DNA from 3 places in the Paraclostridium dentum genome. Region 2 is predicted to be linked to each of the others. Evidence: riboswitches for the same ligand, from Rfam matches in the RefSeq annotation. Region 2 holds a riboswitch; each other region holds the start of a gene.
What was found. A riboswitch is a leader RNA that binds a small molecule or an ion and turns the genes downstream of it on or off. The one in region 2 is predicted to bind cyclic di-GMP.

Region 1 (11,271 bases), 710 kb from region 2:
CAGATCCTTCCGGTATTTTAACCCTTGGATTATCTAACCTAGGAGTCTCTAGTTTGCTATTCATTCCCCCTAAATATGTAAACCCAGGAGTAAATCCTAACATATAAACTAAGTATTCAGCTTCACTATGAAGTCTTATAACATCTTCAATGCTTAATCTATTATGTTTTGCAACAGTATCTATATCAGGACCACAGTCATTTCCATACAAAACAGGTATCTTGATTATATTTTTTTCTCTTTTATCTAAAATTTTCAAATTAAATTCTATATTTTTTACTGAGTTTATAAGATCATTAAATGTTATTTTTAAAGGGTTATAAATTATCATAAGAGATCTATATGTTGGTATCATCTCATATATAGAATTAATCAAACTAGACGATTCTATATTCTTCATTAAATTTATAACTTTTCTATTTATATCTTCATCTATAATATCTCCAAATTCAACTACTATAGCTTTATCTCCTGCTAACAAGTATTTTGTTTCCATAACTAATTTTATCCCCCCAAAAAGTATTTTTAAAATAACTTCGTTATATCTTTAAGCGATATCAAACCACCTACAGCAGTAACTATTACTACTAAAACCCCTAAAATTAATAACCATTTTGGATGCTTATATTCACCCACAATTTCTTTGTTTTTAGATGCTAATAGTATAACGCCTAAGGTAATAGGAAGAATCAATCCATTTAAAGACCCAGCTAAAATAAGTAAACTTGCTGGCTTTCCTACTGCTGCCATTATTAATGTTGAAATAAATATAAACAAAATTATAAATTTATTTTCATGTTTATCTATTAACGGATGAAGCGTTTTTATGAAAGAGACAGATGTATATGCAGCTCCAATAACTGATGTTATACTAGCACTCCATAATACTAATCCAAAAAATTTATATCCTAAATTTCCAGCTCCATATTTAAAAGCTGATGCAGCTGGATTTTCAGGATCTAAACTTAATCCTTGTGAAACAACTGCAAATACCGCTAAAAATAATAAAATTCTTACTATAGTTGCTACACTTATACCTAATATCGAAGATTTTGTTACATCCTTTAAATTCTCTTCTCCTGTTATTCCCGCATCAATAAGTCTGTGTCCTCCTGCAAAAGTTATATATCCCCCTACACTACCGCCTAAAAGAGTTATTATTGGAAAAATCAATCCACCTGGGTTTTCTGGAATAAATGTTCCTTTTACAACTTGATACATATCAGGTTTGTTTATTATAGCAACATATCCTACTACAACTATTACTATAATTGCTAATAATCTTGTAAATCTGTCTATTATTGTCCCAGATTCTTTTATTAAAAAAATTGCTATAGCTATAAATCCACATACTAAAGTAGATATTGTAACATTGGCATTAAACATTACATTTACCCCAAGTGCTGCTCCCCCTACATTTCCAATGTTAAATGCAAGTCCTCCTATTCCTACTAATATAGCTATAAAATAACCTAATCCCGGCAAAACCTTATTTGCTATATCCTGGCCTCTAAGCCCAGATACTCCTATTATTCTCCACACATTAAGCTGTGCTCCAACAAAAAATATAGTAGTCATTAAAACTACAAAGCCAAAACTAGCTCCATATAACTCTGTAAATTTAGCTGTTTGAGTTAAAAAACCAGGTCCAATAGCTGAAGTAGCCATTATAAAAGCAGCTCCCATAAGAGCTGTCAAGTTTTTTTTATTATACATAAATACTCCTCCAATTATTTAATAACTTCACTTATGCAACATATATTTATGCCTTCCTTTATAAGCTCTGATTTTATGCTTTTTACAAATTCTATAGCTTTAGGATTATCTCCATGTACACATATAGAATCCGCTTTGATATCTATGTATTTTCCATTTATATCCTCTACTTTGTTTTCTTTTACCATTTTTATAACTCTTTTTATTGCTATATTTGGATCATATATAATAGATTCTTCAAGACTTCTTGATACTAACGTTCCATCGCTATTGTATGCTCTATCTGCAAATACCTCATTTGCAACCCTTAACCCTACATCTTTCCCAGCATCTATAATTGAGCTATTTGCAAGTCCAAGAAGAATTATATTTTTATCAACCTCATATACTGCTTGTGCTATAGATAAAGATATCTCATAATCTTTCGCTGCCATATTATAAAGAGCACCATGAGCTTTAACATGTTGTATATTTGCTCCATTTGAAATAACAAAAGAATTTAGTGCCCCTAATTGATATTTTACGTAAGCCTTAACTTCATCTTTACTAATTTTCATTTCTCTTCTTCCAAACCCTATAACATCCATAAACCCTGGATGAGCGCCTATTTGCACATTATTTTCCATAGCTAATTTTACAGTTTTATCCATTTGTATTGGATCGCCTGCATGAAATCCACAAGCTATATTTGCTGAGGTTATATGCTTTAAAACCTCCTCATCCATACCTATTTTATAACAACCAAAACTTTCTCCTAAATCACTATTTAAATCTACTTTATACAAATTCTATTCCCCCTATAAACATTTTTAATTTTTATTTATTGTCCTACTTAAATTTTATGAATAAAAAATAATGGTATGACTTAAATTAAGTCATACCATTATTTTTTTATTCATATTCTTACAAAGAAACAATTCCTCTGTTGTACGCATATATAGCGGCTTGCATTCTATCTTTTAAATTTAATTTCGAAAATATATTACTAGTGTGTTTTTTTACTGTATGTTCTGTTATATACAATTCTTTTGAAATTTCAATATTAGTTTTTCCTTTTGCTATACAAACTAATATCTCTTGTTCTCTTTTTGTAAGTGTTTCTATACATTCATTTTCACCTCTAGAGATATAGGTTTCAATTAAATCAGAATCATAATATTTTTTACCCTTAGATATTTGTTTTACAGCATATCCTATATCTTCTGAATCTATGTTTGCCAGTATATATCCGTCTATACCTATTTTCATAGATTTTGCAAATAAGCTTCTATCTTCATAAAAATCTAGTATCATAATCTTTGTCTTTGTAGTCAATTTTATATTTTTTAAATCATTAATATATCCTTCATTTGTCTTTTTTAAATCTAAGATAATTAAATCATAATTTTTTTTATGTATATCTGAATATAAATGACTTTCAATAACTTCACTTACACAACTTTCTTCTGATAATATTTGTACTATACCTTTTCTTATTATTAATGACTCAGAAATAACTATAACTTGCATATTTCCCCCCCATAAAATATCAAGCTATTTAGCCGGTTGCACTACTAGCTCAGTATATTTCAAAGTGCCCAAATACAAAATATACCTCTTAGCATCTAAACCACTTAAATTAATCAAAATTACTACTTTCGTTTAGCAATCATACTTATAGTATATATCTATATTGAGTATGCGTAATCATAAAATAGTTGTATTTGTAATGGTACTAAAGTATAATACAAGTTTTATTTTTCTACATTTTCCCTTGTTCAATTGCATAAATCATTATATCTTGTCTGTTTTTCAAATTTAACTTAGATAAAATACTACTAACATGTTTTTTTATTGTATATTCAGTTACATCTACTTCTTTTGCTATGCTTTTATTGCTTAATCCTTTAACTAAAAATTTCATTACTTGCTCTTCTTTTTTTGTTAGATTTTCAAAATTAGATACACATTCATTCTTAGAATTCCCCAATAAATCTGAATCAAAAAACTTCTTTCCATTAATTATCTTTTTTATTATATATTTAAAATCATCTTCATCTGATATATCTAATATGTATCCATCAATTCCAACTTTAAGTAAATCTAAAAATAAACTTTTATCTTTTTTTGTATCTAATATTATTATTTTTATATCTTTAAATTTTTTAATATCTTTCACTGCTTTTGTAATATAATTTTGTTGACTATTTGAATCTAGGAATAGTAATTCACTGTTCATTACATCTTCTATACTTATATCTTTTAAATTCGGTAAAGATTTTACATTCATATCATCAAAAATATTTTCAAATAAATGTGTAAGTGAATTTCTAAATAAAAAGCACTCTGAAACTACTAGAAAATTCATTTTTTCCCCCCCTAAAATAAACTTTTATCACTAAAAGTAATCTAATAATATATTAATTTATTAAAATTTAAAAATATATTATTAGATTAAAGTATATATTATCACCTTTAAGTATTATGACGGTACCTAAAAGTGTTATATAAAAGTCTAGAGATTAATTTAGATATCTGTTAACACATTATATAAGTTTAAAATAAAAAAAGATGTTTCAAACTTATATTTTGAAACATCTAATTATGATATATTTAACATTGAAATTATAGCTTCTTGTCTATTTTTAAACCCTAGCTTACAAAAAATATTACTTACATGCTTTTTAACTGTATACTCAGTTATATAAAGATTATTTGCAATTTCTTTATTATTAATTCCCTTTGCAATTTCTTGTAATACTTCATGTTCTCTTTTTGTGAGTAGATCCATATTAATTATATATTTATTTTGAACTATGTTTTCAATTAAATCCGATTCAAATACTTTTTTACCTCTTAATACTTTTTCTATATTATATATAAATTCATCCTTATCCTTTATATTAACTATATATCCATCTACATTGATTTGAACTAATTTTGTAAATATAAATTCACTTTTATTTCTGTCTAAAACAATTATCTTTGTGTCCTTTGAATATAACTTTATATACCTTATTAATTCTAAATCAATTTCTGTCTTATCTTCTATTTCTATAAATATCAATTCTGAATTTAACAGTTCTTCTTTAGTCAAATCTGATAATCTTTCTTTTAATATTATATTATCCATCTTTAAAATTTCTTTAAATACACGATATAAAGATTCTCTAGTTATAAATGACATTGATATAACTAGGTTTGCCATAATATATTTCCCTCCTTTTCCTTTAAACAATATCTTAAATTGCAAATTAGAAAAGCCGGTTGCGCTACTAGTTCCATATACTCCAAGCGCCCATATAAAGAGTATACTTCAACACCTCTTCCTACCTTATGTATTAATCTAACTAATTCTACCACAGTATACTTTTGTATACCATATTTTCTCTTCGCCATTTTACTACAAATTTTGTGCTATAATCAAAAATATTATTATCAAATTTATACCTAATAATCTCTCTGTTATTTTATCTTATTTTGTTTTTTTCTACTTATTTTATTCCATTGATATTTTCTTTTTCTATATCCAATAAATCCTGTTATCCTATACCATGAACATAGTTGCCTATACCCAAAACTTTCAAGAAATGCAAATAACATGAGCTTTAATAAAGTTGATAATTTTAAAATATATTTAAACATGTAGTTTTCAAGTATTATCGCTGTCAAAGAGATTATTACACTATAAAAAATATATATAAATAAAAAAGTGATTAAAAATTTTAAATTAAGTAATCCACTAAAATACGATATTAAAATTATAATCAAACCAAAAACATCAATTATACATGAAAACATTTCATAAACAACAAAGTAAAGAAAAGAAAAAATACCTACTAATCCGTATTTAGGATTTAAAAATATGTATCTATGACTATTTAAACTAGTGATTAGACCTATATGCCATCTTCTTCTTTGTCCTTTTAAATCCTTAAGTTTTTCCGGAACTTGTGACCAACATATAGCTTTATATTCATACTTAATTTTATATTTAATCTTATTTTTCCTATAAAAGGAATGCAGTTTTACCACAAGGTCCATATCTTCCCCTACAGTATCTGTATCATAGCCGCCTACATTTAAAACTGCATTTTTTTTAAACAACCCAAATGCTCCTGATATTATTAAATTTCCATTAAAACTATTAAACCAAACCCTTGTTGTTAAAAACACTCTATAATATTCTATTGTTTGAAATATTGTAAGAATCTTTTTAGGTGGCATTACTTTAATAACTTGGCCTTTATCTAAAACAACTTGATTGGCTACTTTTATACTACCTCCTACAGCTATAGTTGTATCATCTTCCATAAATGGCATAACTATATTACTAATTGAATCACGTTGTAAAATTGAATCTGCATCCAAAGAAATAAACAATGGATATTTAGATACATTTATGCCCATATTTAATGCATCTGCTTTTCCTCCATTTTCTTTTTTTACCAATGTCAACTTTATACCATCTTTGATATAGCCTTCATATATAAATTGTTCATTCTTACATTTAACCAATCTTCTTATAGGTCTTGGAACTTTTTTTAATTCAAATTTATTTATTAATTTATTAGAAGTATCATCATTTGATCCATCATCTATAACTACAATTTCATATTCTGGGTAATCTACATACGATAACGATTCAATACAGTCACAAATTGTTTCCTCCTCATTATAAGCTGGAACTAATATAGAAACAGGTACATAGTTATCTGTGCTTTTCAGTGAAAGTTCGTTTAAATACATTTTATTACGTTTATCTTCATTTAAATTTAAAATAGCAAATATAGTAGATATAAAAAATACTATAGCGTAAATAAACATATAATATAAAAAGAACGCATTTAAATAATCTACGAATAATCTTAACATTGATATTCTACCTCTATCTCCTCTAATTTTTCTAAATACTCTTCATACGATATCTTGTTGTCCATAAACATTGCATAGAAAAGTATATCTTTTGCATATTTATCATCATTTTCCAATATATAATTTATTAAATCTTTATCACCAAATTTTAATATGCTTATTGCAGAGTTATATCTAACATACCAGTTTTTATCATTTATACTTTTTAAAAGTGCTTTTTCACTACATTTACACTTATAATTTTTTAAAGCAATTGCACATACAGCTCTATATTCCCAATCCCCATTATTTAATAATTCAATGATTGTATCCTTACATTCATCATACTTTATAATAGTAAAGTATTTTACTATACTTATATTAATTTCTTTGCTTATATTATCTTTTAATATGTTTAATAGTTCTTCTTTTACAAATTTAATTTTATTGTTTTTAAAATGTTCAACAATTACTTTTTGTAGGCTTTCATTAAACTCTTTAAAATCATTTATCAAATATTTATCTAATTCACTTTTGTCTCCTCCAAATTGATTTATTATATCTGTGAAAACTTTATTATTTATATATTTTTCTTCTTTAGATACATATTCAATAGCACTTCTCAATGTATTTATATTTCCTATTTTCGATATTGATTCTAATGCTGTTACTCTTAGATATATAGATTTAGTATTTATACAGCTAAGTAAAAACTCACTTATTTCATAGTTACTAAGCTTGTATTCTCCTAGATTTATAGCCATATATGTTTTTAATGTATTATCCTTTAATTTATGCTTTAAAACGTATCTATTTACTATATCTTCGAAATTCTCCATATAAGTTTTTGTATATTTATGATTATTTATATCTTTATTAAAAACTTCTATAGTATTATTAAAAACCTTAATATAGGGTTTATATTTTAATTTCTCTATAACATATGATATATCCATTTTGGATATATCAGTTCCATTTTTTACACAACTCAATTGTTTTAAAATTTCAGCTTCAAACTTTGGCTTTATAGCTTTTACTTTTTTAAAAAATCTAAAGTTTAAAATATCTTTTGCTATCATATAAATAACAGCACAAGCTATTATATAAATAAAAAAGCTCAGTACTAAATATATATCAACTATATTTTTCATAAAATTTTCCTCTTTACTTTTTTAACTCATCTTTAACTATATAATAAGATTGCTTTAAACGCTCATGATACTCAGGTACATTCCATCCCTTTAAATTGTACGCTTTGCTATTTAATCTATTTATAGTGTTATTCTCTTCTTTTTCAGTTACTCCTATATTTATAGCATTTATTCTTAGAGGCTTCGTCTTAAATTCTTTATAAAAATCATCTTGAATTTGTTTTGTTGAAGGATCCATAAAGTTTATAAGACCCCATGGTATACGCACCTCTACATAATTGTCTCCTATATAATAATCTGTAGCTGAATTATAGTTTTTGCTATTAGGATTTCCATTGCCTTTAGTTAATTTTCCAGTCTCATAACTTATTTTATTTAATGTCTCGTTTAATGATTTAACATACATCTTAGGTCTTATATCCATATAAATAGGTGAGAAATAGTCCATATCAGGTGTATTTTTTATTAAATCTGGTCGTTGTTCATAAAGTGTTTTACTTTCATAAAAGTTAAATCTATTATAGTATTCATGTACTGATACCATCGAATTTTTATTATCATTTATACTAATTATAAAATCTACGGGTTTATCAAATTTTAGATTATACTGAGTACTTTTATTTGATCCTGACTTAGGAGTTACATCTAAATCTATATATAATCCTCCTTTCTTTAAATTCAGCTTTCTTTGTGACTTAACCATTAAATATAGATACTTATCATCACTTTTTGCATATAAACTTAATTTATCATTTTGATTTAAAATATCACTATTATTCCAATCACTTAAGCTATCATCCGGGTATGGAGTTTCATTCACTTTACCTGGCTCAAAATCCATAAGTCCAAAACTTTGACTATATGTTTGTGCATCACTCCAATATGCAGATCTGTCTAGTATCTTGCTATCTTTAGTATTCCATGATGATGATGCCCAACTATCTTGAAATTCAAATAAAAAACATCCTGAAATACCCGATTTTTTTATAGCTCTATATGCACTAACTAGAGCTTTCCCCTGTTCCTGCTCAGTAATATAACCTTTATTAACATCTTTGTTAAAATCTCCTCCTGCCCTACTTGATGGGACACCCATTTCTCCGATTATAACAGGTATTTTATAATGATCATTAATCTTTTTAAAGTATTCACCCATATTGTCCTGATATTCTTTTAAGTCCGTAAAAGATGGATATATATTGTAACTAGCAACTATACCTGTTTTTAATGATCTTGTTCTTTTTATATCGCTAACATCTACAAAGTTTTTTATTTCCTTTTTATCTTTGTTTTTATCTTTGCTAGATTTATTGTTAACTATGTTAGATGGCGATGTTCCTATAAAACTTATTAAGCTTTGTTTCTTGTATTTTTCAAACTCGTATTTAGTTAAATAGTCACCCATACTAGCTAGGTATGATTCAAATGAAGATGCATCTTTATTTGTATACATATATTTCCCATTGTATGGAGATTTTTGGTTCATTATATCTGCATATATTATGTCATGCTTTGCAAATTCAATTCCTACGCTATACCCAATAACATATTTTGATACATCTGTCTTATATCTTTCAAATATATCTGATTTTTTTAAGTTATTTAAATTTCCATGCACAGAATCTATTGCAATTTTAATATTATTTTTAAATGCTTCAGATGCCGTTTTTCCTTCCGGATCTTTACCATTTTTAAGCAATTTTTCATCAAAATAAATTCCTTGCATTAAGTATATAGGATTTTTTTTATCTTTATTAAATTTATGTAGTGCATCGTAAAAACTAGCATCCATTGTATGCGAAACCTTTATACAGTTGGCCCCCATATCATAAATATAACTTATCCATCTTAAATATTCTTCTTCACTTATCATATTTTCACTTGGAAATACACCCGGTTTAGTAGAATTCAAATCTACACCTACAATTTTTAAATTTTCCCATTTATCATTCTTAGCTATATAAATATCTTTTCCTTTAGTTTTCACAAAATAAGTCTTATTTTTTGCAAAAATATCATTTGATATAAAATTTTGAAATGCAACCGTACCTATTACAAAAACTAATATACAAATAGTTAAAAACTTCTTCATCTAATTTCACTCCTATTAAATCGCCCACTTACTTAAGGTATTTATATTTTGATCCATCCACTTACCTCTATTTTTTATAAAATTTTTCATTAGATTTAATTCTTCTTGGTATGACTTAGCTTTGCCTTCTGTCGATTTTAATAAGTGAGAGTGCTTATTTAAAAACTCAATATATTCTTGAGGTGTTTTTATATTTGAATCTCCAAATAAGTCTAAACTATTTTCCTCAAATATCTCTGCTTGATTACATAGTTTTATTGGCCATTTATTGAAATTCCTTTCAATTGATTTGCCTAATTTTCCTTGAGCTTCATCAATTTCTCCTATCAAATATTCATCACTTAAATAAGTTTTTCTCAGTTCTTTGTATCTATTTACAACTTTATTAGCAAATATCTTATCTTCAATTAATCTATCAAACCAAGGTCTTTGATTCATAAAAAAACCTTTATAGTCATATGGTTGTCCTATATCTTCAGTATGATTTCCTAATGATTGATTGAAATCCCAAACTGGACCAGCTTTCATTTTTCCATTATAGTCCTTATACATATATGTACTATAAATTCCAGCATCAGTATTTTTAAAAAATTCATTAATTATATAAAAATCAATAAATGAATCATCATCAATATATTTTTTATATCCTATATCTGGATCATTAAATTTATCAGAATAAAGTATTCTTTCAAACTCACTTATATATTTTTGTATGTATCGGTATTTCCCGGGTGTTAAATTTTTTTTAGGATATTCAATGTTTAATCCATTATTATATAATGAAATTTCTTTTCCATAACTATCAACTTCTATATCTCCTTCTTTTTGTCTATTTTTAGCTAATATGAAACTAGTATCATTTCTTCCCTCTATAGTTTTAGTTATATCTACTCTGTCTTCTCCTCTGTTGATTTTTTCAATCATCATATATACACCTTGATAATTAGAATCATCTATATTAAGACTTTTGTCATCTACTAAAAACACTTCACAAAATTTCACTCTAGGTGCATATCCCATTATTTTGCTAGATGTTTCTAATGCTATATAATTTCTCATTAAAGATTTATCCGCAAAAGGCGCATTTAACACCCATTCAGAATCCCTTGGCATTCCTAGTAAACTTTTTTCTTTCTCCCCACCTTTTTTATCCATAAGTTTTATTATGTATTGTTTTTTAGGGTATTTACTAGTACTATTTCCTCTTATTTTAAAACTCGCTCTACTTGTGAGGTTCGGTGTATCACTTAATCTATTCAATCCTGATTTTTTATCATAAATTTGAATTCGTCCAACAGTTTTATCTTCTCTTTTTATGGTGTTTCCATCTGTATCAATCAGAACTATAGGTAAGTTGTAATCTTTGCTTATTTTACTTTCTTGTTGATATGCTTTGAAGTTTTTTTGTTTAACTTTTTCGAATTCTTTTTGTGATAATTCTTTTATATAACTTAGGTTTGCTACTATTAATAATGTTAA
Region 2 (11,271 bases):
ATTTTAACCTCTTTTGCAAGAGATGGATTAATTTCTTCTAATCGTTCAGTTACATCTTTGTGTATAGTACTTTTACTTACTCCAAATGTTTTAGCAGTTTGTCTAACTGTTGTTTTCTTTTCTAATATATACTTTGCTACAACTATAGCTCTTTCCTCTATATGCGATCTCAAAGCTTCCCCCCCTTAAATCCTACCTTAGTGATATATATGTAAAAAAACAAAAAAATATAACAAGCTTAATCAAATTTGATTAAGCTTGTTATATTTTTTATTTAATTAACGTCATAGGGTCTATAGATTTACCATCTTTTGTTGCAGTTACATGCACGTGTGCACCTTCTAAACTTTCTACACTAGTAGTATTACCAACTTTTCCTATTACATCTCCGTCTTTAACTTCTTGACCTTTTTTAACAGATACTTTGTCATCTAAGTTTGAATAAACAACAGCTACTTTATCTTTAGATTCCACTTTTACAGATACTCCATGTTGGTCATCTTTAAATACATCTGTTACTTTACCATTGACAACTGATTTTACCTTACTTCCTTTTTTAGCTTGTACATCTAATGCTTTATGTATTTCCCATACATCTAATGTACTTGAGTAACTAGGCTCTTTTTCTGAATACTCTCTAGTCACTTTTTCTCCTAGATAGTTTATTTTAGTTTCTTCCTTTTTAACAACTTCTTTTTCTTTTACCTTATCTAAGTTCTCTTTTGAATTGGTAGCTGTTGGCACAGTTTTATCATCTTTTTCTATTAGGTGAATTTCGCCTTCTTCATCACCTTTTGCTACTTTATTTTGATTATCTAAAAAACCGTTTTTTGAAGCTAAATCATCCACACTGTTTTTTGTAAACCAAATACCTCCAATTGCTACTAAACAAACACATACAAATAAGGCTAAGTAAAAACCATCTTTCTCTAATAGTTTTTTCTTTTTCATGACGCACCTCCAAATATATTCATACATTTGTATTTTGTACCTTATTTGTTATTTTTATACAATTTTTATTCTTTTATATTTATTTTATTTTCATATTTTTAATATTAATTTTTCACTATATATAAATAAATTAATATATCTTCATCTCTTCATTTCATTTAATTCTTGAAATACAAAAAAACTCTAAACTAACTTGCAAATCAAGTTAGTTTAGAGTTTTTAATATGTATCTTTAATATTAACATTTGAGTAATAATGTTCTAATATTTCATAATATTTATACCCATCCTTAGCCATTCCTTCTGCTCCCCATTGACTCATACCTACACCATGACCATATCCTTTTACAACAATATCCACATAATCTTTATTAAATTTCAAATCAAAGTTAGCAGAATTTAAATTAAATAAACTCCTTATGTCACGGCCTGATATCTCTTTATTTCCAATCTTTATCTTCTCAACCGACCCACCTTTACTTCTTTCTTCTATACTAACTTGTTTTGATAATTTATCATTAGAAATCGACATATTAGGATAACCTTTTCTCAACGTATTTATAAAGTCAGAATTATTTATCTTAACATTAGATGCATATTTAGGAGCATTTTTATCATAAGGACTATCTACAGATCTCAAATATGGATATTTAGTACTAAATACCTCTTCACTATTTTCTGTATTTCCTGATGATGTAGAAAAATATAATGGTAAAATTGGCTCATCTTCATATACTATAATTTGACCCTTAGTATCTTTCACAACTTGTTCTATTTTTGTATAAAATTTATCCATCCAAGCTTGGCCATTTTTACTTAGTAATTCTGATTTACTTTTATATTCCTGACAATGCTTATAATCTGTACATACAGCTGCATTTTTATGCTTACCAGTTTTTTCACTATATACTGTAAATGTTCTAGCAGCTACTGCTTGCGCCTTTAAAGCCTCTTTATCAAACTCTGCAGACATTTCCCCTGCAAGAACTCCACATAAATAAGCTTCTATGTCTATAGTCTCCACTATTCCTTTTTTATGATTATAAACCTTTATTTTAGGTGATTCCTTATTTATAGTTTCGTAATTTTTAACACTTTTCTTTTTATTAATTTTTAGCTTAGTTTCAATTTTCAACTTATTTTGGATATGTGGTACTATATCTGACTTTGAATCCGAACTATATGCAAATATAGATACGCAAATAGGTATCGCCGCAGTTACCAAAACAGTACTAGCTAAAACTAACAATGGGTTTTTCATAAAATTTTCCTCCTTGGATAAATACTTCTAATCCATAAATTTTATGAAAAACCCGTGTTAATTATGACTAATTATTAGTCTTCAATTATTTCTATATTTCCACCTAATGCTTGTATCTTCTTATCTATGTCTACATATCCTCTTTGTATATGATATATATCTCCTATTTCAGTTACTCCTTCAGCTATAAGTCCACATAAAATTAACGCAGCTCCAGCTCTTAAATCTGTTGCTTTTACTGTTGATCCATGTAATTGATCTACACCTGAAACAATAGCACTTCTACCTTCTATTTTTATATTAGCGCCCATTCTATTGAACTCTGCAACGTGCATAAATCTATTTTCAAATACAGTTTCTATAACTACTCCCGTTCCATTTGCTACAGTAGCCATAGCCATAAATTGAGCTTGAACATCTGTTGGGAACCCTGGGTGTGGTAATGTCTTGATATCTATTGGCTTTAATACCTCAGGTCCTTTGACTCTCACAGAATTATCCATATCTATTATTTCACATCCAGCCTCTTTTAATTTAGCTACAACAGGCTTTAAATGTTCCATAATTACATTGTCTATAGTTATATCTCCTTTTGTCATAGCTGCTGCAACCATATATGTAGCTGCTTCTATTCTATCTGGTATAACTGTATGTTCAGCACCTTTAAGTGACTTAACTCCTTTTATTCTTATTGTGTTAGTTCCTGCCCCTTTTACGTCAGCTCCCATTTCATTTAAGAAGTTTGCTAAATCAACTATTTCTGGTTCTTCTGCAGCATTTTCTACTATAGTAGTACCTTCTGCTAAAGCAGCAGCCATCATTATATTTTCTGTAGCTCCTACTGATGGGAAGTCTAAGTATAACTTACTTCCTACTAATTTCTCCGTATTAGCCTCCACAAATCCATGATCTATTATTACATTAGCTCCTAATGCCTTAAATCCTTTTAGATGTAAATCTATAGGTCTAGTTCCTATTGCACATCCTCCTGGCATAGATATCTTTGTATGGTTAAATCTAGCAAGTAGTGGTCCCATTACTAAGAATGATGCTCTCATCTTTCTTACAAGCTCATATGGAGCTTCACAAGTCTTTATATTACTTGCATCTACTGTTAATGTACAATCCTTATATTCAACCTCAGCACCTAAATGTCTTAATAAGTCAGATATTACATGTACATCTTTTAAGTTAGGAACCCCTTTTAACACTGATTTTCCATCCGCTAATAAAGTTGCTGCTATTATTGGTAATACTGCATTTTTTGCCCCATCTATTTTAACACTTCCTACAAGTGGATTACTCTTCTTAACTAAAATTTTTGCCATTTCACTTTTCTCCTCACACTAATAATCTAATTTTATTATAGGTGTAGCTACGTAAATCATAGTTTTTTCTTCGTTTTCGCTATACCTAATTCCTATATTTAAATTTACCTTATTTCCCAAATATTCAAGGTAATCAGTTTTAATCAATTTACTAAAAGCTGTTACCGACATAAAGTTTTCTTCTTCAACCCTATCTATTTCTTTAGCATTCATATTATATAATATTTTTTTCAAAATATCATCATATTTGTGTAGTTGTAACTTTTTTTTATACTCTCCAGCCATACATGTATAAATATCGACTTTTTTGCAATACAAATTTAGAGTATTTTCTACAACTGTATAAATATCCACTATATCTTTATATACTTTATTTTCTAATATGTCAACTATAATATATGACTCATTTTTACCTTTATTAGCGACAATGATAGATATATTTCTATCTTTTTCATCTATCTGTGCATATACCTGAGTTTGAGTATCCTTTTTACTTTCAATCCATTTTAAATTAGATTCCTCAAGCCCTAAGTTAGAAATTATTTCCATGCAAATATTTTTCATCTCTTCTTTTTCTAAAGATTTATCTAAATATGCATTAGCTTTCATATTATAAAATTTAAAATTACTATCTATACTTTCAAAAGTATTTACTAGTTGATTATATCCATTATTCTTTATTTCAGCTTCTGATTCTCCATAGAACAAAACTATCCCTAATAAAAATATAAATATCAAACTTATACTCACTAATATTTTTTTCATAGTATTACCTCCCCATATTTCCAGTTTTATACTATAAAGTATTAACAAAAATTGGTTGGTTATACTATTCATGATTCCAAAAATATTTTAATATATTATTATAATTTTTTCTATACATATTAAATTATATATAATTTTACACAATAAAAAAGCTATACTTATATTTTAAGTGTAGCCGGTTGCATCAATAACTCCATATATCCAAGATGCCCACATATAGGATATAGTTCTTCGCTTCTCAATTCATTATGAAATATATTTAATTGCGCATTAGAGACTAAATTTGGCGCTTTTAAGCTTTCGTATGAGTTTCATTTAGATTTACCCTATCTTATACTCTCAAAAGCTTCAAATCACTATTTTTAAGATTTAGTTAATTAGTCAGTATCTTAAATTAGTATTGTATATAAAATTATACATAAAGTTTAAAAAGGTGATTCTCAATACAAAATTGAGATATCACCTTTGATTGTTATTATTCAACAGTAACTGATTTAGCTAAGTTTCTTGGCTTATCTACATCGCAACCTCTTTCAACTGCAACATAGTAAGATAATAATTGAAGTGGTAAAACTGTTAATATGCTTGATAATACATCCTCAACATTAGGTATATAGATCACTTCATCAGCAGATTTTTCAACTTCTTTATTTTTCTCTTGAGCTACAGCAATTACATATGCTCCTCTTGCTCTAACTTCTTCCATGTTAGAAACCATTTTTTCAAATAACTCTCCTTGAGAAGCTATAGCAACTACAGGAGTTCCTTTTTCTATTAATGCTATAGTTCCATGCTTTAACTCACCTGCAGCAAATGCTTCTGCATGTATATATGATATTTCTTTTATTTTTAAAGCACCTTCCATAGCTATATTATAATCTAATCCTCTACCTAAGTAGAATGCACTGTGTTTTTCTTTTAAAGTCTTAGCAATTTCTTTTATATGATCTTCTTGTTTTAAAGCTTCTTCAACCTTTGAAGGCATTTCTTTTAGTTTTTCTATCATTTCATTATAGTACTCTCTAGTTATAGTACCTTTCTTTATAGCAAAGTCTAAAGCTATCATATAGAATGATACTAATTGAGTTGTATATGCCTTAGTTGATGCAACTGATATTTCAGGTCCTGCCCAAGTATAGAATACATCGTCTGATTCCCTTGCAATTGAAGATCCAACAACGTTAGTTACTGATAATATTCTAGCTCCTCTTTCTTTAGCATATCTTAAAGAAGCTAAAGTGTCTGCAGTTTCTCCTGATTGACTTACTAATATTAATAGTGTCTTATCATCTATAAATGGATCTCTATATCTAAATTCTGATGCTATATCTGTTATAACTGGTATCTTAGCAAATTTTTCTATAGCGAATTTTCCTATAAGTCCAGCATGATAAGCAGTTCCACACGCTACTATATAAACTCTATTTATATTGTCTAAATCTTCTTTAGTCATCTTTATATCATCTAAATGGATTTCTCCGTTTTCATTTAATCTTCTTACTAATGTTTCTTTTACTCCATTAGGTTGTTCATATATTTCTTTTAACATGAAATGTTCGTATCCACCTTTAGATGCAGCTTCAACATCCCAAGTAATTTCATTAACTTCTTTATTTACTACTTCTCTATTTTCATTTAATATAGTAACTTTATCTCCTACTATATGAACAAATTCACCATTTTCTAAGAAATATACATTTCTTGTATATTTTAATATTGCAGGTATATCTGACGCTATAAAGTTTTCTCCATCTCCAAGTCCCACAACTAAAGGACTATCTTTTCTAACTGATACTAATTCTTGATTATTATCTTTACATATAACACCTAGTGCATATGCTCCTCTTAATCTTTGAGTAGCTTTATATACTGCATCTAATAAATTACCTTCATAATATTTATCAACTAAATGTGCTACTACTTCTGTATCTGTTTGAGATAAGAATTTTACACCTTCAGCTTGTAATTCTTCTTTTAATTCCATATAGTTTTCTATAATTCCATTGTGAACTACAGCTATTGTTCTATCCATATTAAAGTGAGGATGTGAATTAACATCTGATGGCTCTCCATGAGTTGCCCATCTTGTATGTCCTATTCCTAAACCTCCATTTATAGGGTTCTTTTCTAGATCCTCTGCTAAAACAGCTAATCTTCCTTTAAATTTTCTTATTTCTAACTCATTTCCTGTATTTATAGCAACACCTGCAGAATCATACCCTCTGTATTCAAGCTTTGATAGTCCTTCTACTAAAACTTCTGTCGCCATTCTATTTCCTAAATATCCAACTATACCACACATAATTTGTGTCCTCCTAAAAATATTATTATTTTATATATTTTTAAGATTCAGGTCAGTTTACATAAACTTTTTTTTGTACATATAATCACTTATACGGTTTGTAAAAGTCTTCCGATGGTAAACACACCGCAGAGTATCCGCCGACAATTCGATAAACTCTGTCCTCGTCAACTTAGATTTTACTAAGTTCTGGCGCTTGCAAAGTAAATACTAAGACTTAATCTTAGTATTTACTTCTGAAATTATGATAATTTCTCTTGTATTAAATTAGCTAAATTTGTAGCTAATTCTTTTAGTTGACCTTCATCTTTACCCTCTAACATAACTCTTACTAATGGCTCTGTTCCTGATGGTCTTATTAAGACTCTTCCACATCCGTCCATTAGTTTTTCTATTCTTTCTATTTCAGCTTTAATTTCTGGTATTTCCATATATCTATTTTTATTTTCATTTTTTATTCTAGCATTAACTAATACTTGTGGATATTGATTCATTACTGCTGCAAGTTCTGATAAAGTTTTACCTTCTTCTTTAACTATTTGAGCCAAAACTAAAGAACTTAAAGTTCCATCTCCAGTCGTATTATAATCTAAGAAAATCATATGACCTGATTGCTCTCCACCTAAATTATATCCACTGTTTTTCATTTCCTCTAAAACATATCTGTCTCCTACAGCTGTTGTTGCTAGATTTATGTTGTTTTCTTTTGCAGCTATAACTAATCCTATATTACTCATAACTGTAACAACTAAAGTATCTTTAGCTAACTTGTTGTGCTTCTTTAAATATATTGCACTTAATATCATTATATGGTCACCATCTACAATTTGACCCTTTTCATTTACAGCTATTAGTCTATCTGCATCCCCATCATATGCAAGTCCTAAATCAGCTTTATTTTTTAATATAGCTTCTTGAAGACCCTCTGGGTGTGTTGATCCACATTTATCATTTATGTTATTTCCATCTGGTGTATTATTTATAGCTACTACATCTGCACCTAATTCTTCAAATACCATTGGGGCAACTTTATATGCAGCTCCATTCGCACAATCTAACACAACTTTTAATCCATTAAAATCTATATTTACTATAGTCTTTAAGTAATCAACATAATCTCTTACAGCATCATGTTCGTGTATCTTTTTACCAACTTTATCTCCAGTTGGATGTACTTCTACTTTTTCTATATCATCTATATATGACTCTATTTCAAGCTCAATAGAATCATCAAGTTTATATCCATGTTCATTAAAGAATTTTATTCCATTATATTCTACTGGGTTGTGAGATGCTGATATAACTACTCCACAATCTGCATTGTAATGCTTCGTTAAGTATGCAACTCCTGGAGTTGGTATTACACCAACAGTTATAATATCACATCCAACTGACATAAGTCCAGCTATAAGGGCTGATTCTAGCATATCTCCAGATACTCTTGTATCTTTACCAACTACAACCTTAACCTTATCTTTACCTTTAGTTAAAACATACCCTCCTGCTCTACCTAGTTTATATGCTAGCTCGCAGTTAAGCTCTGTATTAGCTATTCCTCTTACTCCGTCAGTTCCAAAATATTTTCTCATTTTAAAAAAACTCCTTCCAGCAATAAGACTCTAATATATCACAGTTTTATACTATGTTCAATACAGGTCTTTAGTTCATAATTGTTATTTTAATATGTTTCACAAAAAAAGACAATAGTATTTACACTATTGTCTCTTTTGTGTCATTAATTAAACAAACATGACATTTTGCGACTATGCAAGCGCTTCTTGAGATTTAACTGCTTCAGCACCTTTTAGTAAAGCTGCTTTGTTTAATGGAACAAATTTTTCTTTACTTGGACCGAAAACTTTTTTAAATGCTTCTAATACAGAATCTACTTCCACACATTTATTTAACTCTAAGTATGCTCCTAACATTATCATGTTAGCAACTCTTGGATTTCCAAGTTCTAAAGCTAATTCATTAGCTTGTATGTAGTAAGTTTTTACATCTGTTCTTTCAACTTTTTTCTCTATTAATGAACTGTTCACTAGTATTTTACCCCCAGGAACAACATCTTTTTCAAATTTATCAAGTGAAGGTAAGTTCATAACTATAGCACAAGTTGCATCATCAGTTATAACTGGTGATCCTACTGGAGTATCAGAAATTGTTACTGAACAGTTAGCAGTTCCTCCACGCATTTCTGGTCCATATGATGGTAACCATGAAACTTCCTTTTTCTCAAGCATTCCTGCATAAGTAAGTAATTGTCCCATAGACATAACACCTTGACCACCAAATCCTGCACATATTACTCTTTCTGTAGCCATATTACTTCGCCTCCTCAACTTTAACATCTTTAATATTTCCTATTGGATAGTATGGCATCATATTATCTCTTAGCCATTGTAATGAATCTTGAGGAGTTAATCCCCAGTTTGTAGGACAAGTTGATAATACTTCTACTATACCAAATCCTAATCCAGCTAATTGAACTTCAAAAGCTTTCTTTATAGCTTTTTTAGCTTTTCTTACATTAGCAGGAGTATCTACAGAAACTCTCTCTACAAATACAGCTCTATCTAAAGTTCCTAACATTTCAACCATTCTTATAGGAGCTCCTTGTAAGTTTATATCTCTTCCACTTTGAGCTGTAGTAGCTTTTTGACCTAATAAAGTTGTTGGAGCCATTTGGCCACCTGTCATACCATATATAGCATTATTTACAAATATTGTTGTAAATTTTTCTCCTCTTGCAGCAGCATGAACTATCTCAGCAGTTCCTATAGATGCTAAGTCTCCATCTCCTTGATAAGTAAATACTACTTTATCTGGATGAACTCTTTTTATACCTGTAGCAACAGCTGGTGCTCTACCATGAGAAGCCTCTTGCATGTCACAGTTAAAGTAATTGTATGCTAAAACTGAACATCCAACAGGAGCAACCCCTATAGTATCTCCTAATACATCTAGTTCTTCTAATACTTCTCCTACTAATCTATGGATTATACCATGTGTACATCCTGGACAGTAGTGTGTTTGGTTATCTGTTAATCCTTGAGTTTTCTTGAATACAAGTGTCATTATCTAGCACCTCCCATAGCAACTTGTTGAGATTGTTCTACTATTTCTTTAGCTTTTGCAGCTATTTCTGCTGGTGATGGTATCATACCACCTGTTCTTCCATAGAAGTGAACAGGTAATCTACCTTCTATAGCTAGTCTAACATCCTCTACCATTTGTCCAGTACTCATTTCTACTGTTAATAAGTTCTTAGCTTCTGGTATTTGATTAAATGCTTCAAATGGGAATGGCCATAAAGTTTTAGGTCTTATAAGACCTGCTTTTATACCTTCTTCTCTTAAACTTTCTATTGTATTTTTAACGATTCTTGAAGTAGTTCCGTATGCTACGAATACTATTTCAGCATCCTCTGTTTTGTACATTTCATATGCAGTTTCATTTTTTTCTATTTCTTTATATTTAGCATCTAAATTTATACAGTGATCTTCTAGAGATTTTGGATCTAAGTATAAAGAGTTTATTATATTTGGTTTTCTCTCCATTTTAGTTCCAACACTAGCCCAAGTTTTTGGAGCTAATTCTCTTGTTTTAGGCTTATTAAATTCTACTGGTTCCATCATTTGACCTATCATACCATCTCCAACTACCATAACTGGAGTTCTATAAAAATCTGCAACTTCAAAAGCTTCCATTACCATATCAACAGCTTCTTGAACAGTTGCTGGTGCATAAACTGGAGTTCTATAATCTCCATTTCCTCCACCTCTTGTTGACATAAAGTAGTCAGATTGAGATGGTTGTATTCCTCCAAGTCCTGGACCACCTCTCATTATATTAACAACAACACATGGAAGCTCTGCTCCTGCTGCGTATGTTATACCTTCTTGTTTTAAAGCTATTCCTGGCGAAGATGAAGATGTCATAACTCTAGCACCTGCTCCTGCTGCTCCATAAACCATATTTATCGCAGATACTTCTGATTCTGCTTGAACAAAAGCTCCTCCATTTTTTGGTAGTTCTCTAGACATATATTCTGGTAACTCGTTTTGTGGTGTTATTGGATAACCAAAGAAATACTTACAGCCAGCTTCCATAGCTGCTTTCCCTATTGCTTCGTTACCCTTCATAAGTATCTTAGCCATTTTAATTCCCCCTTAAGTTTGTATTTAGTCTCTCTCTACTGTTATAACTGCATCTGGACACATAGTTGCACAGTTTGCACATCCTACGCATTTATCCATATCAGAAACAGAAGCTGGATTATATCCTTTTTTGTTTATTGTAGCCTTGTCTATTTCTACAATCTTAACTGGACATGCTGAAACACAAAGTGCACACCCTTTACATAAGTCTTGGTCAAAAGTAACTTTTCCCTTAGCCATTTTAATTAGCCTCCTTGAACTGTATATATTTAAACCTCATTTTACATCCAACATTCTCTCATGTATAAATTTATTGGAAATACATCCCCATCTAAGTTTGTTGGAAGTTGAGGTATTAAGCTTTCTAAACAAGTAACATACTTTATTGGTATATTAGTTATATTTGAAACTTCTTTAACTAGTTCTTGTCCTTTTAGGATGTCTTCTATAGTAGTTTCTCTAACTAAATGTGTATTATTTATAAGTCCTGTTACTTTTAATTTTG
Region 3 (11,271 bases), 580 kb from region 2:
TATAGTTACAGATGAGTATGCTGGTAGAGATGGAGCATCTCAATCATTAGCTGATGCTGATGTTAAAGCTAACGCTGTTGTAACTGGTGGAAATGCTAACCAAGTTGTTGTATTACCTAAGATGGATAGAGTTATAGGACACGTTGAAGTTGCTGATGTTATAGCTGGTGGAGCTGCTGGATCTTTAAGAGAAGATGGATCTATAGAAGCTGAGATACAAGTAATAACTGGAGCTACTAATGAAACAGGATTCGGATTCTTAACAGCTAAGGGGTATTAGAAACTGTAATACGATGAGGTCGCTTCGTGCCATTTAAACATTGTTTCCTTCGCACAAAGACTTTTAGTCTTTAAGTGCTACGTCAACAAACGTTTAAACGTCACTACGCTACATTCGTAAATACAAGTGTTTCATAATATAGCTGAGAAGAATATAGTTAAATAAAAATAGATTTTTAAAGAGTGTGAATTTAAAAAGGTATTAAAATGACAATATTAAAATAAATGGGAAAAGGAGATATATTATGAGCTTATTAAGTAATAAAAAGATCATAATCATAGGTGACCGTGACGGAATTCCGGGACCTGCGATAGAAGAGTGTGTAAACACTGTAGAAAATACTGAAATAGTTTTTGCTTCAACAGAATGTTTTGTCTGAACTGCTGCTGGGGCTATGGACTTAGAAAACCAAAACAGAGTTAAAGATGCTACTGAAAAATTCGGTGCTGAAAATGTTGTGGTTTTACTAGGTGCTGCTGAAGCCGAAGCTGCAGGTCTTGCAGCTGAAACAGTAACTGCTGGAGATCCAACTTTCGCTGGACCACTTGCTGGTGTTGAGTTAGGATTGGCTGTTTATCATGTTGTTGAACCAGAAATGAAAGAGTTATTTGATGAATCAGTTTACGAAGATCAAATAAGTATGATGGAAATGGTTCTTGAAGTTGATGAAATAGTTGAAGAAATGAACGATATAAGAGGTCAATTCTGCAAATATAATGCCTAATTAAATCAAAAGGGGTTGAGATAAAGATGGAAAAGATAAAAGTAGTTCACTACGTAAACCAATTCTTCGCAGGAATTGGAGGGGAAGAAAAAGCTGATACGAAACCACACATAGCTGAAAAATTACCTCCAATAAGTTTACAATTAAACAAGTTATTAGGGGATGAAATAGAAATAGTTGGAACTGTAGTTTGTGGAGATAGCTATTTCGGAGAAAACATGGAGTCTGCTAGCCAAGAAGTATTAGGAATGGTTAAGAGCTTCGAACCACAATTATTTATAGCTGGACCAGCGTTCAATGCAGGAAGATACGGGGTTGCTGCAGGAACAATAACTAAATTCGTAAAAGATGAATTAAATATACCAGCTTTAACAGGAATGTACATTGAAAATCCAGGAGCAGATATGTTCAAGAAAGATTTATATATAGTATCAACATCTGACTCTGCTGCTGGTATGAGAAAGGCTCTTCCAAAAATAGCTACATTAGCTAAGAAGTTAGCTAATGGAGAAGAAATAGGATCTCCAGCTGAAGAAGGTTATATAGAAAGAGGAGTAAGAGTTAACTACTTCGCTAAAGAAAGAGGTTCTAAGAGAGCTGTAGATATGTTATTAAAGAAAATAAAAGGTGAGGATTTCGTAACTGAATATCCAATGCCAAACTTTGATAGAGTTGATCCACAACCAGCTATAAAAGATTTATCTAAAGCTAAAATAGCTCTAGTTACTTCTGGTGGTATAGTTCCTAAAGGAAATCCAGATAGAATAGAATCTTCTTCTGCATCTAAATACGGTGAATATTCTATAGCAGGAGTTGACGATTTAACTGAAGAAACTTACGAAACTGCTCATGGTGGATTCGACCCAGTTTATTGTAACTTAGACTCAGATAGAGTTTTACCAGTAGATGTTTTAAGAGACTTAGAAAGAGAAGGAGCTATAGGTTCTTTACATGAGTTCTTCTATACAACTACAGGTAACGGAACTGCTGTTGCAAGTTCTAAGAAGTTTGCTGCTGAATACGCTCAAAAGTTAATAGCTGCAGGCGTTGACGCTGTAATACTAACATCTACTTGAGGTACTTGTACTCGTTGCGGTGCAACGATGGTAAAAGAGATAGAAAGAGCTGGTCTTCCAGTTGTTCATATCTGTACAGTAGTACCTATATCTTTAACTGTTGGAGCTAACAGAATAGTTCCAGCTATAGCTATACCTCATCCTCTTGGTAATCCTAAGTTAGATCCAGCTGAGGAAAAAGCTTTAAGAAGAAAATTAGTTGAAAAATGCTTAGTTGCATTAGCTACTGAAGTTGATGGTCAAACAGTATTTGAAAAAGATATAACTTTAAAGGATATAATGGCTAACGCTTAATATTGAATTAAATAAAGTTAAAACTAAATAGGTGGGTTATTTTCCCACCTATTTTTTATAAAGTCATCCAGTCTTTTATCATAATAGAATTCAAGTAAAAATAATAACATATATACATTGGGGGTAAATATTATGACATTTCCAGTTTTAAAAGGTGCTAGTTATATTTTAGTTCACACACCAGATATGATAGTTAAAAATGGTACTACTTGTGCTGTTGAGAGAGAAACACATCCAGAATCAGAATTTTTAAAAGAAGTTACTAATCATATAAGAAGTTATGAAGAAGTAGTAAATTATATACCAAACCAAGTTTACATAGGAAACAATAGACCAGAAGAATTAAGAGAAATAGCTCTTCCATGGTGCGAATACAAAATGGAAGGAAAAAGAGATGGTAAGCGTGGAGAAATAATGCCACAAGATGAATTTTTAGCAATGATGCAAATATGCGATGCTTTTGACTTAGTTAAATTAAAAGAAGATTTCGTTAACAATATAAGACCTAACTTTGAAAAGAACTACCCAGAGCTAGCTCCATTCTTTGGAAAGCTTAAAGGTGATAATATAGATGATGCAAATGAATTAATAGATTCACACCATGCTGAAGGATTATACCATAATGATCAATTAGTTGGATATGTTAAGAGAGCTCATGATGTTGACGTTAACTTAAACGCACATACAATGTTTGAAAACTTAGTTGTAAAAGCTTCAGGAGTGGTGGCTGCAGTACAATTAATAAGAAAAGAAAATGTTAATCCATTGGATATAGATTATGTAATAGAATGTTCAGAAGAAGCTTGTGGAGATATGAACCAAAGAGGTGGAGGAAACTTTGCTAAGGCTATAGCTGAAATGGCTGGACTTCAAAATGCTTCAGGATCAGATACAAGAGGTTTCTGTGCTGGACCTACTCATGCTTTAATAAATGCAGCTGCACTTGTTAAATCAGGAATATATAAAAATGTTATGGTAGTTGCAGGTGGAGCTAGTGCTAAACTTGGAATGAATGCTAAAGACCACGTTAAAAAAGGTCTTCCAGTATTAGAAGACGTTGTTGGAGGATTTGCTGTTTTAGTTTCTGAAAACGATGGAGTAAACCCAATAATAAGAACTGATTTAACAGGAAAACATAGTGTTGGAACTGGATCTTCTCCACAAGCTGTTATGACTGCATTAATAACTAGTGGACTTGATAGAGCTAACTTAAAAATAACTGATGTTGATGTTTACTCAGTTGAAATGCAAAATCCAGATATAACTAAGCCTGCTGGAGCTGGGGATGTTCCAGAAGCTAACTATAAAATGATAGGTGCTCTTGCTGTTAAGCGTGGAGACTTAGAAAAGAAAGAATTAAAGAATTTTGTAAGCGAAAAAGGTATACCAGGTTGGGCTCCAACTCAAGGACATATACCTTCAGGAGTTCCATATATAGGATTTGGTATAGATGATTTAACTTCTGGAGATAAAAACAGAGCTATGGTAGTTGGTAAGGGAAGTTTATTCTTAGGAAGAATGACTAACTTATTCGATGGAGTTTCTTTCATAGTTGAGAGAAATCAAGGTGTAGAGGAAGAAGCAGCTGCAGTATCTAAAGAAGAAATCAAGAAAATTATAGCTGAATCTATGAAAAAATTAGCTCAAGATATGTTAATAGAAGAGTAGGAATAGAAGACGTATAGAATTTTATAAAAATTCATTTTGAGGGGAGATCTGGTTATGCCTAAAAAGATTATAGCCGAAACTTTTTTAGATATAGCAAATGCTATTGAAAGCGGCGAATTTGGTAAAAAAGTTAGAATTGGTTTGACTACATTAGGTAGTGAGCATGGAACTGAAAATTTAGTTAAAGGTGCTCACCTAGCTAAGTCAAATTTATTTGATATAGTTTTAATAGGACCTAAAGTTGAAACTGAACTTGAGGTTGTTGAAGTTAATGAAGAAAGCGAAATGCATTCTAAAATGGAAGAATTATTAGATTCAGGTTACATAGATGCTTGTGTAACTATGCATTACAACTTCCCTATAGGAGTTTCTACAGTTGGTAGAGTTATAACTCCAGGTAGAGGAAAAGAAATGATACTTGCTACTACTACAGGAACAAGTGCTACAAACAGAATAGAAGCTATGGTTAGAAATGCTGTTTACGGTATATCTACAGCTAAGTCTATAGGAATCAAAAACCCTACTGTTGGTATATTAAATGTTGACGGTGCTAGACAAGTAGAAAAAGCTTTAAAAGATTTACAAGCAAATGGATATGATATATCTTTTGCTGAATCAGTTAGAGCAGATGGTGGTTGCGTAATGAGAGGAAATGACTTATTATGTGGTGCTCCAGATGTTATGGTTACTGATACTTTAAGTGGAAATATATTTATGAAAGTATTCTCTTCATTTACTACTGGTGGAGATTATGAAGCTCAAGGATTTGGATATGGTCCTGGTGTAGGTGAAGACTATGATAGAAAGATATTAATATTATCTAGAGCATCTGGTTCTCCAGTTGTTGCAAATGCATTAAGATACGCTTATGACGTTGTTAAAGGTGATGTTACTAAGGTATCAAAAGATGAATTTAAAAATGTTAAAAATGCTAAATATGACGATATTATAGCTGCTTTAACTAAGAAAGAAGTTAAGAAAGATAATGATGAGGAAGTAGCTATGCCGGCCAAAGAAGTTGTTACTCATCAAATATCTGGTGTAGATATAATGGATTTAGAAGATGCGGTTAAAGTTTTATGGAAAAATGGAATTTATGCAGAAAGTGGTATGGGATGTACGGGTCCTATAGTTCTTGTTGCTGACGGAAAAGGAGAAGCGTGTGTTAAGATGCTTCTAGATGCAGGTTATACTGCTAAATAATTAAAAAACGAATCCTTGCCATGGAAGTAGTTTGAAGACTGAGTTAGTGGGAGGAATGGGATTGAAATTATGTTTTGCTCCATACAAGCTGAGAATATGCTTGTAAATGTCGCTGCAACATAAAGTTCAATCCCATTCAAACCTACAACTCAGTCTTTTTTTGTGGAAATGATATGTAAATGTCGCTGCAATATACACACAAATCCTACACTTAACTGACAACTCAGTCTTTTTTGGGATGTTTTTTCAAAATTACAATAAATTAAAATGAGTATCGACTTATCAATTTGTGTCAAAAAAATAGTGAAAATGTCGCAATAATGTATAATTTAATTTATTGAATTAATAATATTTAAAATATAAATTAAAAAAGTTGAAAAACAATGTAAACAGTAAATTAATTAAATAAAATGTAAAAAAATGGAAAACGATTAAGGGTGTTTTAAGGGATATTTTTCAGTATAATAAAAAAGAAGAATAAATTAAAAAGAAATTTAATAGGTTTAAATATAGAGGCTATGAAATATGTTTTGTATATGGGCACTTGAAACATATGGAGCTAATAGTGCAACCGGCTATTTAAAGATATAAGTAAAAAATTACTTTTATCATTTAAATAGCCTTTTTTATGCTAAAAATGTTGTATTTACTAAGAATTTGTGGAGAATCTATAAAAATTAGTTATATAAATATTATATGTTTTGAGCATAAAAAAGCTTTTTGAGCAACGGACGAAGTCGTTTGAGTAACGGGACACGAGTTTACCGAGTGGACGTTGACGACATGAAATTTGAGCGACATGAGCAAAGCGAATTTTTATGCTAAAAATGTTGTATTTACTAAGAGTTTGTGGAGAATCTACACAATAAAGCAAAGTGAATTTTTAGTTATTATGAAAAATTAAGGAGAGTTAAATGAGTAGAAAAAGAATTAAAGTTGGAGCAATAGCTATACTTTTATTAATATGTGTCGTCACCGTTCAAAAGATATCATATGCAAGTTTGACATCCAAAGATAAAGTAACCAATACATTAAATTTGGGGGATATAAATATAGAAGTAAGTGAAAAGTTTACACCACCTAAGGATTGGGATGGAGATGAATATAGCAAAGCAGTAAAAATAAAAAATAATAGTACATCACCGGCACTTATAAGAGTATCGATAATCCCTAGATGGGTAGATGAAAAAGGAAATGCATGGCCAGGAGATACTAATTTAGTAACTTTAAACTATGAAACTAATAATATAATAGCAAATCAAAATACGATAAAAAATAATAAATGGATCTATGGCAACGACAATTATTATTACTATAACACTATGGTTGCAAAGAACAAAGAAACAGAGCAAATATTAAAATCAGTAAGTGCGAACATTCCGGAAGAATTAAAAGAAAGATATAAAAATAAGACTTTGATAGTAGATGTAAAAGCAGAGGCTGTGCAAGCTACAAAGGATGCATATAAAAAAACTTGGAACAATATTGAAAATCAAGGAATACATAAAATGCTAGAAAATTTATGTACTAGGTAAAAAAATTTCAGGGAGAATATACTATGGAAAACAAAAAAATGTTTAAAAAAATAGGAAATATACTTTTTTATGTAGTTCTAATATCTTTATTATCCATATCATTTATTATGGTAAAGTCTGTAAAAGAGGGAAAACAGCCAACTATAATGGGACATAAGTTTTTTACAGTAATGACAGGAAGTATGCAACCTTCAATAATGGTTGGGGATTTAGTAATAGCTAAAGAATTACCACCTGAACAAATAAATGTAGGGGATGTAATAACATTTAAAAGTGAAAATTCAGGAAATATAACAACACATAGAGTAAAAGAAGTTATAAAAGATGGAGCAGGAATAAAATACATAACACAAGGTGATGCAAATAATGTGCAAGATCAAAATCCAGTAGAATCAAAAGCAGTTGTAGGTAAGGTTGTTAAATGCATACCGAAAGTTGGAACTATTATGTCATGGATGAAGTCACACCTATCGCTAATTATAGTAGGAATATTTGCAATAACAGCATTAAGTGCTATAGGTAGCAATCTTAGAAAAAAACTAAAATCTATAGATGAAGAAGAAAGACAAAGTAAAGAAAAAGAAAAAGCGGATGCATAAAATAACTGTAACAGTAATAGCTGATTACATAGATTGAGTAAATATTTAATTTTGGAGGGGTTAATATGCATAAAAAGAAAATTCAAGCTTTAGCAGTAGCAGGGGTACTTACAGTAGGGGTAGCAGGGGGAACACTTGCATGGTTTACATCTCAAGATAAAGCAACTAATACTTTTAACACAGCATCAAATAAAGATAATAATGGGAGTGGAATAAAAATAATTGAGGAATTTGAAAAACCTACAAACATGCTTCCAGGGGATAATGTAAATAAAGATGTACAAGTAAGCAATACTACAACATACGACCAATTTGTAAGAGTTAAACTTACACCTAAATTTGTAGAAGTAACAAAAGATGGTAGTGGAAATGAAGTTAGAAAAGAAATAAAAGAAGTAAATGGACAAAAATTAGAAACTAATAAAATAATATTAAACTTTACTAAAAATTTAAATGAAAGCAAAACTAATGGAACTTGGTTTGCTGGAAAAGATGGATACTATTACTACATGGGAAAAATAGGACCGGAAGGATGGACTAATACATTACTTGATTCTGTAACATTAGATAAGGAATCAGGAAATGAGTACAGAGGATTAGGTTTTGACATAGATATTGATGCTACTTCTATACAAGCTTCAAATGATGCATATAAAGATTGGGCTAAAGACAGTGGATTACTTGAAAAATTAGATGAATTACAAAAACAAGGGGCTGTAGCTGCAACGGATTCTAAAGAGCCAAATAAAAATAACTAAGATTAAAATTAAAAAATCTAATAAAGGAGTGAGAATGTGAAAAGCTGTCTAAGAAAAATTTTAGTAGTCACTTCACTTCTTTCAATAATAACAACTATAAAGGTGGATGCAGATACACTGGCTCCACCTAATGTTCAATTATTGGGAAATGCGAATGAATTAGTATACATACCTGATGATGATTTATTTCTACAACATCCTAACATGATTCCAGGAGATTATATAAGAAGAACTTTAGAAATTAAAAATAAGCATAAATATCCATACGAACTTTTCTTAAGGGCAGAACGAGTAAGCCCGAAAGAAGAATATGATCTTTTAGATAAACTAGATTTAAAAATTTCATATAAAGATGAAGTTATATATGATGAAGCAGTTAATGGAGAAGATAAATTAACCAAAGGTATTAGTTTAGGAGTATTTAATCCAGGGCAGGAAGAAAATCTTATTGCGGAAGTTAAATTAGATGGAGCATCTACAGGAAATGAATATAAAAACAAGTCTGCTCAGATAGATTGGATATTTACAGCAGTTAGAAGTGAAGAGGAAAGTAATGATAATGATAAAGAAACTGTAGATAAATCAGATAAAGTCGACAACAAAGACAAAACAGATCAATATCCAAATGATTTAGAATCAGATGAAGATGACATGTGGAGTGAATCGCCAAAAACAGGAGAAGACGGGATTTTTATATATGTAATATTAGGGATAACTAGTATTTTACTTTTATTAATTAGTAGAAAAAACAAGAACTCTAAAAAGTAAATATGTTTAGGCAAGGAGTGTGGAGGAACATTAAATGAAAAAAAATAGATTAGTATCTTGTATAATGGTACTAACAATGTTGATTATATCAAGCTTAGGAAATATTGAAGGTAAATCTACTTCATATGCTCAAGAAACAAACAATTTAACTATTAAGGAAGTAGCAAGCGAAAATCCAATACATACATTGGATAATAAACTTTTGTTAGAACAAAGTACTGAAAAAATATCAGATACACAGTTGAAAGTAAATTTAAAAATAAAAGGGAATGAACAAGATGTAAATATTAAAAATACATCTTTTGAAAATAAAATATCTGACAACTTTGAAATAAGTTCAGAGAATATTTCTGTAAACGGAATTAAAGAAAAGGAAAATATAAAAAGTGAAGTAACAAACGCTAAAGATAGTATAAGCGTTAATTTAGGAGATATATCTTCAAAAGAAGTAGATTTATCATTTGAAGCAAAACTAAGAGATAATGCTCAAAAACGTGAAAATGAATCTTTAAATTTAAAATCGGAGATTAGATATAAATTAGAAAACAGTGAACAAGAAGTATTAGAAAAATTCCCTAATGCTAAAGTTACTTTAGACAAAGGCGTAGAAAAAATAAATTCAGAAGCTATACAATCAGAATATAAATCAGCACCACAAACAATACAAAATACTGAAAGATGCCAAGGTAATAAAAATTTAGAAATCAATAAAAGCGCTAAAGTAAATGAAAATGGAACATATAATATAACGTTGGAAGCAAAAGGGGAAGGATCAATTGAAAACTCTAAAAAAGCTGACATAGTGCTTGTAATAGATTCATCAGGAAGTATGAATGATAAAATAAATAAAGTAAAATCTGCAGCTAAAAATTTAAGCAAAAATATTTTAAACGGAAGCAATGATGGTCAAGTTAAAATATCTGTAGCTAATTTCTATTATGATTCATACAAATACAATGTAAGGGGCGGAAGTTCTAAACTACAGACAAACTTTACATCAGATTTAAATACAATAGATAGTGCTATTGAAAATATACCATCAGGTGGAGGAACTCATACTCAAGATGGTATATGGAGAGCCCAAGATATATTAAGTAGTAAAGAATCAAGAAAAGATGCAAAAAAATATGTAGTCTTTTTTTCAGATGGACTACCATCAGAGTCTTATCAGTGGGGATATACAGGATTTGATATACACGTTAAGCATGCACAAAGAGAATATTATAGCTACTTTACAGGATATGGAGCTCCTACAAAAGTTAATATCGGAGGAATTGCATATGAACCACGTCCAGAGACTATACAGGTAAATAATAATCCTAGGTATAAAGATGCTAAATTTTATAGTGTAGGATTATTTACTAATGCTCATGCGGAGGAAAAAAGTCAAGCTGTAAACTTTTTAAAAACTATTCAAAATGTAATTGATCCAAGTGAATATGCAGGTAAATATTATACGCAAGATTTAAATAGTATAAATGGAATATTTAATGATATAAGTAATGAAATAAAAGAAAATATTAATGCTTCCGTAGCTAAAGAATCTGTTATACACGATGTAGTTTCAAAAGAGTTTAATATAGTGGACAAAAGCTGGAAAATAACAGATTTAGATGGAAATGAAATACAGATACCACCTGAAAATATTGTTGTATCTGAAAATTCAAAAGGCGAAGATGAAATAACGTTTAAAATAGGTAATATTATTGCAAATAAAAAAGCTGGAAATGGAAAACTTACAGGGGGAGTTAAAGTAAGTTTTGATATTTCTACTAAAGATCCATACTTTGGGGGTGAGAAAATTCCCACAAATGCAAATGCAGAAATTAAATATAAAGATCCTATAAATGGAAGTGATAAGGAACAAGTATTTAATAAGCCAGCAGTTGATATACCTTATCAAACGGGAAAGGTAACTATAAGAAAAGAAATCGTAAAGAAAGATAAAAATGGAAACTGGACGGTAGCTAAAGATAGTGATGTAAATCGCAATGATAGATTTTCTATATCAATACTTGGAAACTCAGGTAGCCAAAATCATAAATATACAGTTGATTTAAATGGAAACATGGAAACGTCTATGCCTTTTTATTTAAAAGGTGAAAAAACTGATATATCTAGTAATAAGGATTTTTCTATGAACTATTTTACAGAAGGTTTATATGATGTAGAAGAAATTTTACCTATGAATTATGAAAAAGTTCAGGTATGGATAGACAAAGATCCTACAGATAATGGGACTAAATGGGTTAAATTCAAAGAGTATGTAAATGATAAAGAAAATATTGATAAAAAGAAAGTGAAAGATGGTAAATTATTTATAGGTAAAGATAATAATAATATTAATATTAAAGTAAGTAATACTT

Region 1: another riboswitch for cyclic di-GMP. It lies ahead of ACN6I1_RS10245 (response regulator transcription factor); the one in region 2 lies ahead of ACN6I1_RS13665 (YwmB family TATA-box binding protein).
Region 3: another riboswitch for cyclic di-GMP. It lies ahead of ACN6I1_RS10855 (BsaA family SipW-dependent biofilm matrix protein); the one in region 2 lies ahead of ACN6I1_RS13665 (YwmB family TATA-box binding protein).

Annotation. Positions count from the first base shown of each region.
Region 1 covers NZ_CP183813.1:2,226,994-2,238,264, forward strand. The annotation lists gene pxpB (5-oxoprolinase subunit PxpB) at 1-496, opposite strand, end outside; gene ACN6I1_RS10225 (NRAMP family divalent metal transporter) at 526-1,716, opposite strand; gene ACN6I1_RS10230 (LamB/YcsF family protein) at 1,731-2,501, opposite strand; gene ACN6I1_RS10235 (DNA-binding response regulator) at 2,620-3,225, opposite strand; cyclic di-GMP riboswitch class II at 3,247-3,331, opposite strand; gene ACN6I1_RS10240 (response regulator transcription factor) at 3,458-4,063, opposite strand; gene ACN6I1_RS10245 (response regulator transcription factor) at 4,298-4,903, opposite strand; cyclic di-GMP riboswitch class II at 4,948-5,030, opposite strand; gene ACN6I1_RS10250 (glycosyltransferase family 2 protein) at 5,161-6,570, opposite strand; gene ACN6I1_RS10255 (HEAT repeat domain-containing protein) at 6,564-7,700, opposite strand; gene ACN6I1_RS10260 (hypothetical protein) at 7,714-9,792, opposite strand; gene ACN6I1_RS10265 (CotH kinase family protein) at 9,808-11,271, opposite strand, start outside.
Region 2 covers NZ_CP183813.1:2,936,229-2,947,499, forward strand. The annotation lists gene spoIIID (sporulation transcriptional regulator SpoIIID) at 1-173, opposite strand, end outside; gene ACN6I1_RS13650 (M23 family metallopeptidase) at 271-951, opposite strand; gene spoIID (stage II sporulation protein D) at 1,171-2,211, opposite strand; gene murA (UDP-N-acetylglucosamine 1-carboxyvinyltransferase) at 2,286-3,539, opposite strand; gene ACN6I1_RS13665 (YwmB family TATA-box binding protein) at 3,558-4,304, opposite strand; cyclic di-GMP riboswitch class II at 4,469-4,552, opposite strand; gene glmS (glutamine--fructose-6-phosphate transaminase (isomerizing)) at 4,780-6,606, opposite strand; gene glmM (phosphoglucosamine mutase) at 6,849-8,195, opposite strand; gene ACN6I1_RS13680 (2-oxoacid:acceptor oxidoreductase family protein) at 8,370-8,930, opposite strand; gene ACN6I1_RS13685 (thiamine pyrophosphate-dependent enzyme) at 8,932-9,684, opposite strand; gene ACN6I1_RS13690 (3-methyl-2-oxobutanoate dehydrogenase subunit VorB) at 9,684-10,766, opposite strand; gene ACN6I1_RS13695 (4Fe-4S binding protein) at 10,791-11,006, opposite strand; gene ACN6I1_RS13700 (hypothetical protein) at 11,048-11,271, opposite strand, start outside.
Region 3 covers NZ_CP183813.1:2,351,240-2,362,510, reverse strand. The annotation lists gene ACN6I1_RS10880 (glycine/sarcosine/betaine reductase component B subunit) at 1-280, shown strand, start outside; gene grdA (glycine/sarcosine/betaine reductase complex selenoprotein A) at 525-1,004, shown strand; gene grdB (glycine reductase complex selenoprotein B) at 1,031-2,374, shown strand; gene grdC (glycine/sarcosine/betaine reductase complex component C subunit beta) at 2,507-4,042, shown strand; gene grdD (glycine/sarcosine/betaine reductase complex component C subunit alpha) at 4,097-5,245, shown strand; cyclic di-GMP riboswitch class II at 5,748-5,831, shown strand; gene ACN6I1_RS10855 (BsaA family SipW-dependent biofilm matrix protein) at 6,160-6,780, shown strand; gene ACN6I1_RS10850 (signal peptidase I) at 6,804-7,379, shown strand; gene ACN6I1_RS10845 (BsaA family SipW-dependent biofilm matrix protein) at 7,445-8,137, shown strand; gene ACN6I1_RS10840 (LPXTG cell wall anchor domain-containing protein) at 8,174-8,905, shown strand; gene ACN6I1_RS10835 (vWA domain-containing protein) at 8,940-11,271, shown strand, end outside.